One region of the Nonomuraea sp. NPDC049655 genome, then DNA from elsewhere that is predicted to be linked to it. Evidence: riboswitches for the same ligand, from Rfam matches in the RefSeq annotation. Region 1 holds a riboswitch; the other holds the start of a gene.
What was found. A riboswitch is a leader RNA that binds a small molecule or an ion and turns the genes downstream of it on or off. The one in region 1 is predicted to bind glycine.
Positions count from the first base shown of each region.

Region 2: linked by a shared signal. The riboswitch ahead of gcvT (glycine cleavage system aminomethyltransferase GcvT) and the one ahead of gcvP (aminomethyl-transferring glycine dehydrogenase) in region 1 are both predicted to bind glycine.

Region 1 covers NZ_JBITLS010000003.1:285,709-291,149, forward strand. Annotated here, with positions in the region: gene ACIBQ6_RS10995 (sugar phosphate nucleotidyltransferase) at 1-487, shown strand, start outside; gene ACIBQ6_RS11000 (FHA domain-containing protein) at 749-1,261, shown strand; gene ACIBQ6_RS11005 (MerR family transcriptional regulator) at 1,285-1,911, shown strand; gene ACIBQ6_RS11010 (bifunctional nuclease family protein) at 2,044-2,514, shown strand; gene ACIBQ6_RS11015 (MerR family transcriptional regulator) at 2,662-3,282, shown strand; glycine riboswitch at 3,331-3,427, shown strand; gene gcvP (aminomethyl-transferring glycine dehydrogenase) at 3,594-5,441, shown strand, end outside.
Region 2 covers NZ_JBITLS010000017.1:73,878-79,318, forward strand. Annotated here, with positions in the region: gene ACIBQ6_RS42740 (L-serine ammonia-lyase) at 258-1,634, opposite strand; gene gcvH (glycine cleavage system protein GcvH) at 1,693-2,082, opposite strand; gene gcvT (glycine cleavage system aminomethyltransferase GcvT) at 2,079-3,164, opposite strand; glycine riboswitch at 3,199-3,298, opposite strand; glycine riboswitch at 3,319-3,416, opposite strand; gene ACIBQ6_RS42755 (M28 family peptidase) at 3,663-5,036, opposite strand; gene ACIBQ6_RS42760 (M4 family metallopeptidase) at 5,108-5,441, opposite strand, start outside.

The DNA of each region.
Region 1 (5,441 bases):
CGGCGTGCAGGTGCAGTGGACCTCGACCGCGCTCGACGCCCTGACCTCCGCCGCCCAGGGCCCCGACATGATCTTCGCGGCCGACGGGCGCGGCGGGTTCGTCGTGCCGGAGTTCAGCCCGGCCATCGACGGCCTGGCCGCGTTCATGCGCCTGCTGGGGCTGGTGGCCCGCACCCGGCTGTCGCTCAGCCAGATCGACGCCAGGATCCCCGAGGTCAAGCTGCTGCGGCGGAGCGTCCCGACCCAGTGGGCGGCCAAGGGCGCGGTGATGCGCTCGGTCATCGAGGCCGCCGAGGCCGAGCCCGACGGCTGGCGCGTGGACACCACCGACGGCGTGCGCGTCGCCCGCGACGACGGGTCGTGGGTGCTGATCCTGCCCGCCGCCGCCGAGCCGGTCACCGACCTGTGGGCCGAGGCCCCCGACATGGACGGCGCGCAGGCACTGCTCGAACGGTGGGCCCGCGTGGTCGAGCAGGCGGCCGTCTGATCACGTAGAGTAGCCGAAAAGCCTTCGCCCGAGATGTGCGCGCGGAGTGCCGCAAGATCGTAATGTAGAAACGCGCGGCGGCATGGACCACGGGGTGGGGGCGGCGGTAACTTTGTCAGCGTCCGAACCGCAGTCCAGCGCCCCGCCTTGACCTTTGCCGCTGATCAGCGTAAGTTGCGGCATTCGCAAACTTGAAGAGCGAAGGCAGGCGCGTCCCCAGCACCGTCGCCGCGTCTTCGCGGTAGGAGGCCGAGCCGATCGATGCCGAGCGTCTACTGCACGCAGTGCGGGCACGCCAACCCCGAGGATGCCCGTTTCTGTTCCCGCTGTGGGTCACCGCTGACCAGACCCGAGGTCTCCGGGGACACCACGTCGACGATCTCGGTCGCGGGAATCGAGGCGTACGAGGCTGAGACAGGCGACATGCTCCTGGCCGAACGGGCGCTGGTCGAACAGCTCCCGCCCGGCACGGCGTTGCTCACGGTCACCAGGGGGCCCAACCAGGGCAGCCGGTTCCGGCTGGACAAAGACCTCACCACGACCGGGCGCCACCCGGAGAGCGACATCTTCCTCGACGACATCACCGTCTCCCGTCGCCACGTCGAGTTCTACCGCCACCGCGGCGGCCAGTTCTCCGTACGCGACGTGGGCAGCCTCAACGGCACCTACGTCAACCGAGAGCGCATCGAGGAGGTTCCCCTGCACTCCGGAGACGAGGTGCAGATCGGCAAGTTCCGCCTCGTCTTCCTGATGAGGGTCAACGCCGGCGCATGAGCTCACAGGCGGCACGCTCGCACATGAGCATCGGGGAGGTGCTCGCCCTGCTGCAGGGCGAGTTCCCCGACGTCACCGTGTCCAAGATCCGCTTCTTGGAGGGTGAGGGGCTGATCGAGCCCGAGCGCAGCCCCTCGGGCTACCGCAAGTTCACCCATCTCCACGTCGAGCAGTTGCGTTTCATCCTGACCGAGCAGCGCGACCACTACCTGCCGCTGCGGGTGATCAAGGACAAGATGGCCGAGAGCTTCGGCCGTCCGCGCGCGGTGCAGCAGGCCCAGGAGATCCGCTACGACCGGGCCCAGTTGCTGGAGGCGGCCGGCATCGACGAGGAGACCCTCGCCGAGCTGGAGGACTACGGCCTGCTGGCCCCCGTGGCCAGGCGCTACGACGAGGAGGCGCTGAAGATCGCGCGCAGCGTCGGCGCCCTGGCCCGCTTCGGCCTGCACGCCCGCCACCTGCGCGCGGTCAAGGCCGCCGCCGAGCGGGAGTGCGGGCTGGTCGAGCAGACCGTCGCGCCCATACTCAAGCGGCGCGCGCCCGGCGCCATCGGCGAGGCCGACGAGGCCGCCAGGGAGTTGTCCACGCTCCTGCTCGACCTGCACGCCTCCCTGGTGCGCCTCGGCGTCAGGTCTGTCCTGGGCCGCTGAGGGCACAGAGCTGGAAGGCCGGGGCACATTCCAGGCCTGCCGGGTGTTACGTTGAAATGCATAAGCGTGTAGCAGAAACGACCCAGTCAACAGCTGTGCCGGGCGACCGGCCGGCCGAATACGGAGCAGCCCGTGTTGCAGATGGAGGTCGTGGGCGTTCGAGTTGAGATGCCCACAAATCAGCCGATCGTCTTGCTCAAGGAGGCACACGGGGAACGGTTCCTTCCGATCTGGATCGGCATGACCGAGGCGACCGCGATCGCCCTGGCGCAGGCCGAGGAGCCGCCGCCCCGGCCGCTCACCCACGACCTGTTCAGGGACGTGCTGAGCGCGCTCGGCGTCGGGCTGCGCGCGGTCAACATCGTGGCCCTGCGTGACGGCATCTTCTTCGCGGACCTGGTGTTCTCCAACGGCGTGGAGGTCAGCGCCCGCCCTTCCGACTCGATCGCCCTGGCGCTGCGCACCGGCGCGCGCATCTTCGCCAGCGAAGAGGTGGTCCAGGAGGCCGGTGTGATCATCCCTGACGACCAGGAGGACGAGGTGGAGAAGTTCAGGGAGTTCCTTGACACGATCACTCCCGAGGACTTCGGCAGGGCGGGGTAGGTATTTCAGTGCATTTACGCTTCACGACGCGCCGAGCCGGATCGTTGACTGAGCATGGTCACGGTCCTACGGTGCAAGTGAAACCCGTGGTCGCCCTTTACGAACCCCCAGATCAGGCCATGGGATGAGAGAAAGCCGGAGGTCCGCGTGGCGGTCAGCAGCGGCGAGGGAAAGACGGCCGGCCAGGAAGATCCGGTGCGGCGCGAGAGCGCGCGGCAGCGTGCCGGAGAGCAGGGACTGCTCTTCGACGAGCAGCCCGCGACGGTGCCCGACGACATCGGATACCGCGGGCCCACAGCCTGCTCGGCGGCCGGCATCACCTACAGGCAGCTCGACTACTGGGCGCGCACGGGCCTGGTCGAGCCCACGATAAGAGCCGCGCACGGCTCGGGCTCACAGCGGCTCTACAGCTTCCGCGACATCCTGGTGCTCAAGGTCGTCAAGCGGCTGCTCGACACCGGGGTGTCGTTGCAGCAGATCCGCACCGCGGTGCAGCATCTGCGTGACCGCGGGGTCGCCGACCTCGCGCAGATCACGCTCATGAGCGACGGTGTCAGCGTCTACGAGTGCACCTCGGCCGACGAGGTGATCGATCTCCTCCAGGGCGGCCAGGGCGTGTTCGGCATCGCCCTCGGCCGGGTCTGGCGAGAGGTCGAGGGCTCCCTCGCGGAGCTGCCGGGGGAACGGGCGGCGGTCGAGGACACCGTCCCGGCCGACCATCCCGCTGACGAGCTCGCCAAGCGGCGTCGCGCACGCCGCACGGGGTGAGCTGAACCGCTGAACACACCGTAGTAATCTAGGACAGAGTAAGGCTGATGACCCCGTGCGGGAGAGTCCCTGGGCTTCGGTCCTGGGGCGCCGAAGGAGCAACCCTCCCCGGAATCTCTCAGGCATCCCGTACCGCTCGGGTGAGGCAACTCTGGAAAGCAGGTGCGCCCGCCAGGCGCACCTCACCGACGGTGCAAGCCCCACGGTGGGGTGAAGCTCTCAGGTCGCGATGACGTCGCGATGACAGAGGGGGAGATCCGGCACTCGCCCGCGCCCTGGCGCCGGTCTCCAAGCCTCGGGAGGCAACCTCCATGACCGACCTGTCCGCTCCGCCGTTCTCGTCCAGGCACATCGGCCCATCGGAGTCCGAGCAGCAGCGCATGCTCGAGGCCGTGGGCTTCGAGTCCGTCGGCGATCTGGTGGCCGTGGCCGTGCCCGAGGCCATCAGGGTCAAGGACCGGCTCAAGCTGCCGGCCGCCGCGAGCGAGACCGAGGCCATCGCCGAGCTGCGCGAGCTGGCCTCCCGCAACCGGGTGCTGACCTCCATGATCGGCCTGGGCTACTACGACACCGTCACGCCCGCCGTCATCCGGCGCAACCTGCTGGAGAACCCGGGCTGGTACACCGCCTACACGCCGTACCAGCCGGAGATCTCGCAGGGCCGCCTGGAGGCGCTGCTGAACTTCCAGACGGTCGTCTCCGACCTGACCGGCCTCGACGTCGCCGGCGCCTCCCTGCTGGACGAGGCCACCGCCGCGGCCGAGGCCATGACGCTGGCCCGCCGGGCCGGCAAGTCCAAGAGCGACGTGTTCGTGGTCGACGCCGACACGCTGCCCCAGACCAAGGCCGTGCTGGCCACCCGCGCCGAGCCGCTCGGCATCACGCTGGTCGAGCACGACCTCGACGGCGAGCTGCCCGAGTGCTTCGGCGTGCTCGTCCAGTACCCGGGCGCCTCGGGCCGCCTGCGCGACTTCCGCGACGTGGCCGCCAGGGCGCACCAGGCGGGCGCGCTCGTCGTGGCCGCCGCCGACCTGCTGGCCCTCACGCTGGTGGCCGCCCCCGGCGAGCTGGGCGCCGACATCGCCGTCGGCTCCTCCCAGCGCTTCGGCGTCTCCTTCGGGTTCGGCGGGCCGCACGCGGCCTACATGTCCGTACGCGAGGGCCTGCAGCGGCAGATGCCCGGCCGTCTGGTCGGCGTGTCGGTCGACGTCGACGGCGACCCCGCCTACCGGCTGGCCCTGCAGACCCGTGAGCAGCACATCCGCCGCGAGAAGGCCACCAGCAACATCTGCACCGCCCAGGTCCTGCTGGCCGTGATCGCCGGCATGTACGCCGTCTACCACGGCCCCGAGGGCCTGCGCCGGATCGCGCACCGCGTGCACCGGCACGCCGTCGCGCTGGCCGGCGGGCTGCGCGAGGCCGGCCTGGAGGTCGTGCACGGCGAGTTCTTCGACACCGTGCTCGTCCGGGTTCCCGGCAGGGCCGCCGAGGTGGTGGCCGCCGCGGCCGAGCGGGGCGTCAACCTGTGGCAGGCCGGCGACGACCACGTCTCGATCGCCTGCGACGAGAAGACCGGCGCCGCCGAGCTGGTCAAGGTGTGGGCCGCCTTCGGCGTCGAGCGCGAGGAGGTGGCGCTGGAGGCCGACGCGCTGCCGGCCGACCTGCTGCGCGAGTCGGACTACCTGACCCACCCGGTCTTCCACAGCCACCGCTCCGAGACCGCGATGCTGCGCTACCTGCGCAGGCTCCAGGACAAGGACATCGCGCTCGACCGTTCGATGATCCCGCTCGGCTCGTGCACGATGAAGCTGAACGCGACCACCGAGATGGAGCCGATCACCTGGCCGGAGTTCGCCGGCGTGCACCCGTACGCGCCGGAGGCCCAGACCGAGGGCTACCGGGAGCTCATCGGCACCCTGGAGGGCTGGCTGGCCGAGGTGACCGGCTACGACGCGGTCTCCATCCAGCCGAACGCCGGCTCCCAGGGCGAGTTCGCCGGCCTGCTGGCCATCCGCGCCTACCACCAGGCCAACGGCGACGCCGAGCGGGACGTGTGCCTGATCCCGTCCTCGGCCCACGGCACGAACGCGGCCAGCGCCGTCATGGCGGGCATGCGGGTCGTCGTCGTGGCCTGCGACAGCGACGGGAACATCGACCTG
Region 2 (5,441 bases), on a different contig from region 1:
CAACCCTCGCCCTCGCGCTAGCCGCGCCCGCCGCCCACGCGGCGACGGGCGACGGCTTTCCGCTGATCCCCTGCAAGATCGGGGAAGACGGCCAGATGCACTGCGTGGGGGACCACCTGCCCGGCCTGCTGGCCCAGGCGCTCAGCCCCGCGGTCGGCCTGATCTGCGTGGACAGCCACACCACCACGGTCATCTGCCGCTCATCCGCCTGAACCCCGGCCCCCCGGCCCTCTCCCACGCGGAGGGGGCCGGGCGGGTCAGCACTCGATGACGTTGACGGCCAGGCCGCCGCGGGAGGTCTCCTTGTACTTGTCGAGCATGTCGCGGCCGGTGTCGCGCATGGTCTTGATGGCCTTGTCCAGCGCCACGTAGTGGCGGCCGTCGCCGCGCAGGGCGATCCTGGCGGCCGTGATGGCCTTGTTGGAGGCCACCGCGTTGCGCTCGATGCACGGGATCTGCACCAGGCCGCCGATCGGGTCGCAGGTCAGCCCGAGGTTGTGCTCGATGCCGATCTCGGCGGCGTTCTCCACCTGCTCGGGGGTGCCGCCCATGACCTCGGTCAGCCCGGCCGAGGCCATCGAGCAGGCCGAGCCCACCTCGCCCTGGCAGCCGACCTCGGCGCCGGAGATCGAGGCGTTCTCCTTGAACAGCACGCCGATCGCGGCCGCCGTGAGCAGGAAGCGCACCACGCCGTCGTCGTCGGCGCTCGGGACGAACTTGGTGTAGTACGTCAGCACGGCCGGGATGATGCCCGCGGCGCCGTTGGTGGGGGCGGTGACGATGCGGCCGCCGGCGGCGTTCTCCTCGTTGACGGCCAGGGCGAACAGCGCCACCCAGTCCATCGCCTGCAGCGGGTCCTTCTCGGCCGACTCGGCCTGCAGCCGCCGGTGGAGCTGGTTGGCCCGGCGCTTGACCTTCAGGCCGCCGGGCAGCACGCCCTCCTTGCCGATGCCGCGCCGCACGCACTCCGACATCACCCGCCACAGGTTGAGGATGCCCGCGCGGATCTCCTCCTCGGTGCGCCCGAACGCCTTCTCGTTCTCCAGCATCAGGGCGGAGATCGACAGGCCGGTGTTCGAGCAGTGCTTGAGCAACTCCTCGCCCGAGGCGAACGGGTAGGGCAGGACGGTGTCGTCGGGCTTGATGCGGTCGGCTCCGGTGGCCTTCTCGTCCACGACGAAGCCGCCGCCGACGGAGAAGTAGACCTTCTCGCGCACGGTCTCGCCCTGCTCGTCGCGGGCGGTGAAGCGCATGCCGTTGGGGTGCTCGGGCAGGGAGATCTTGCGCTCGAAGACGAGGTCCTGACCCACGACGAAGGGGATCTCGTGCTCGCCGTAGAGCTTGACCGTGCCCGCGGCGCGCATCTCGGCCAGGCGGGCGTCGACGGAGTCGACGTCGACCAGTTCCGGCTTCTCACCGGACAGGCCGAGCAGCACCGCCTTGTCGCTGCCGTGGCCCTTGCCGGTCAGGCCGAGCGAGCCGTACAGGATGACCTCGACGCGGGCCACGCGGGGGAGCAGGCCGTCGTCGTGCAGCCCGCGGGCGAACTTGTGCGCGGCGGCCATCGGGCCGCCCGTGTGGGAGCTGGACGGTCCGATGCCGATCTTGAAGAGGTCGAAGACGCTGATCGCCATTGATGGCGCCCTTCAGTTCAGGAAGTGCCGGGGCCCGCGGCGGGCCCCGGCGTTGGTGTCAGGACTCGCCTGAGGTGAGCGCCGTGTACTCCTCGGCGGACAGCAGGTCCTCCGCGTCGCCCTCCATGCGGACGCGGAACATCCAGCCGTCGCCGTACGGGTCGCTGTTGGCCAGCGACGGGTCGTCGGCCACGGCCGAGTTCACCTCGACGATCTCGCCGCCGACGGGCGCGTAGATCTCGCTCACCGACTTGGTGGACTCGACCTCGCCGACCGAGTCACCCGCCTCGACGGTCGAACCGACCTCGGGGAGCTGCACGAAGACGACGTCACCAAGAGCCTCGGCGGCGAAGGCCGTGATGCCGACGGTCACGGTGATGCCGTCGTCCACGCCCGACACCCACTCGTGCTCCTTGGTGTAGTTCAGGTCGTCAGGGATGTTGCTCACTTGTTCCTCCTGTAGAAGGGCAGCTCGACCAGGTCCATAGGTTCATGGCTGCCCCGGATGTCCACGGCCAGACCTGTGTCGGCCCCGGCGTCCACGTAGGCCATCGCGATGGGCTTGCCCAGGGTCTGGGAGGGCGCACCGCTGGTGACCTCGCCGACGACGGCGCCGTCGCGGGTGACCGGGTAGCCGTGACGCGGCACCCGGCGGCCCTGGGCGACCAGGCCGACGAGGCGGCGGCGGGGCTGGTCGTCCTTGACCGCCTCCAGTGCCGCCCTGCCGACGAAGTCACCGGGCTTGTCGAATTTCACCACTCTGCCCAGCCCCGCGTCGAACGGGGTCAGGTCGGAGCTCAGCTCGTTGCCGTAGAGCGGCATGCCGGCCTCCAGCCTGAGGGTGTCGCGGCTGGACAGACCGGCGGCGCGCAGCCCGTGCGGCTCGCCCGCGGCCTCCAGGGCGCGCCAGAGCGGCACGGCGTCCTGGTTGGCGACGAACAGCTCGAAGCCGTCCTCGCCGGTGTAGCCGGTACGGGCGATGAGCGCCTGGCGGCCGTCGACCACGCCGGGCAGGCCCGCGTAGTACTTGAGACCGTCGAGGTCGGCGTCGGTGAGCGTGGCCAGGATCTCCTGGGCCTTCGGGCCCTGGATCGCGATGAGGGCGTACTGCTGGGAGCGGTCATCGACCGCCGCGTCATACGACTTAGTGCGATTTTTCAGCTCATCCGCGACCTTGTCAGAGTTCGAGGCGTTGGCCACCACCATGAACTCCTCGTCCGCCAGCCGGTAGACGATGAGGTCGTCGAGCACCCCGCCGCGCTCGTCCACGATCATCGTGTACCTGGCCCGGCCGGGCGCGAGCGCCGACAGGTGGCCGACCAGCGCGTAGTCGAGGGCCTCTCCGGCCTGCGGACCGGTCAGGAAGATCTCGCCCATGTGCGAGAGGTCGAACAGCCCGGCCGCCTCGCGGACGGCTTTGTGCTCCGCCGACTCGCTGCCGTACCGGAGCGGCATGAGCCAGCCGGCGAAGTCGGTCAGCGTGGCGCCTAGGGCCTCGTGGACGTCTCGTAGCGGCGTAGGTCGGGACATTTGTCGCACCTCAGGACAGGGTTGGATGCCAGCATCCTCCCCCTCTGTCATGGATGCCTGAGAGCTTCGCCCGAGTTTTACCGGACTTTCACCTTCGGCGAGGCCCCGAGGGCCTGCTTTCCAGAGGTCACCTCCCCGTAAGAACGCCTTACAGGGCTGCCGCGCGGTCCTTTGCCTTGAGAGGTTCGCGGGGAGGGCTTGCTCCTTCAGGGACCCTGACCGGCTGTCAGGGTGCTCTCCCGCACGGTTTCGCCGGTGATGTCCGTCAGCCTAGTGCCGTCATGGGGGTGTTGTCGCGCTTCGCCCCCCGCCATCCGCGGCATCCGCGACATCCCGCACGCAGCGAAAAGCGGCCGCGGCCCCGGAGAGGCGGGGTCGCGGCCGCGTTGGTGGCCGCGCGCGAGCCGGTCATGGCAGGTCAGCTCGCACGCGGCAGCTCGGGGCGGGCCGGCGGTGACCGGCCCGCGCGGGATCGAACCCGGAGATCAGGTCCGAGGGTCAGGCCCGCGCCCAGAGGGCGGGCACGTTCGGCGGCTCCCAGCCCGGCAGGCTGGTGTGCGCCTGGAGGCAGCGGTAGCTGACCCCCTGGTAGGTGACGACGTCTCCGGCCGTGTACGACTTGTAAGCCGTCCAGGTGGTGCCCTGGCCGTCCCCTCCGACGGTCAGGGTGAAGGACGCGGAGTGGTCCGCCGTCGTCCCGTCGCCGTTGATCCCTATGGTGTACGTCCCCGCCGCGACGCCGCTGGCGGTGGCGATCGTGACGGTGGACGACTGGCCCGCCTGAACCGTGGACGGGCTGAAGGAGACGGTGACCCCGCTCGGCACGTTCCCGGCGGAGAGCGCGACGCTCTGCGCCTGGCCGGACGTGACCTGGGTACTGACCGCCGCGGTAGCCGACTGACCGGCCTGGACCGATGCCGACGACGGGGTCACCGAGATCGAGTAGTCGTTCTCCGTGGGCGTGCTGGTGCCCACGGCGAGCTTCCATATGGCGTAGGCGATGGCGTCGGAGTTGCGGTCGAGCGCCGTGGTGTTGATGGCGCTCGGGTAGCTGTCGCACGCGCTGTGGTAGCAGCGGTCGAACGCCTGCCCGGCCGAGCCGCCCCACTTGGCGGCCTGGGCCGAGCTCTTGACCGCCCCGGCCCCCGTGGCCAGGCCGCCGACCCGGACGCCCGCGCTCTTGAACGAGGCATGGTCGCTGCGGCCGTCGCCCTCCCTGTCACCCTCGGTCTGCAGGCCGATGGTGGCGAAGTAGTCGTTGAAGGTGCGCTGGATCGCCGCGTCGTCGTCGTAGACGAAGTAGCCGGCGTTGGTCGAGGCGATCATGTCGAAGTTCAGGTACACCTCGACGCCGCTCGCGCCGCCGTTCTGCACGTAGTACCTGGACCCGACCATGCCCGCCTCTTCGGCGCCCCACCAGCCGAAGCGCACGTGCTTGGTGAGGGTGGGCTTGCGGGCGGCCAGGGTGAGGGCGTTCTCCAGGAGCGCGGCCGAGCCGGAACCGTTGTCGTTGATCCCGGGGCCGGCCGCGACGCTGTCGAGGTGGGCGCCGAGCATCACGGTCTGGTTGGCCGGGCCGCCCGGCCAGTCGGCGATCAGGTTGCTGCCGCCGCTGAAGTTCTGCACGCGGGTGGTGAAGCCGGCCGCGTCCAGCTTGCCCTTGATGTAGTTCATCGAGGCGGTGAAGCCCGGCCTGCCCGAGGCGCGGTTGCCGCCGTTGCTCGTGGCGATGGACTGCAACTGGCTCAGATGCGCCGTCACGTTCGCGACGGGGATGTCGGGCGCGGGGTCGGCGGCGGCGCCGGCCGGTCCGGCCGGCGTGGTGAGGGTCAGGGCCAACGCGGCGGTGGCCGCGGCGCCCAGCCTGAGCATGGCGTTCACGATCTGTGGCTCCTCAAGGGGGTTGGGCGGCCACCCCGGCGTGGCCGCCCAGGTCGTGCGACTTAGACCGGCTGCCAGAGGGCAGGGGTGTTGGGCGGCTCCCAGCCCGGCAGGCTGGTGTGCGCCTGGAGGCAGCGGTAGCTGGTGCCCTGGTAGGTGACGGTCTGTCCGGCCGTGTAGGCCGTGTACGTCTGCCACGTGGTGCCCTGGCCGCCGCCCACCGTCAGGCTGAAGGAGGCCGAGTGGTCGGCGCTCGCGCCGTCGGCGTTCAGGCTGATCGTGTACGTGCTGGGCGTCACGCCGCTCGTGGTCGCGAACGTCACCGTGGACGACTGCCCGGCGGTGATCGTGGACGGGCTGAAGCTGACCGTCACGCCCGCGGGCACGTTGCTCGCC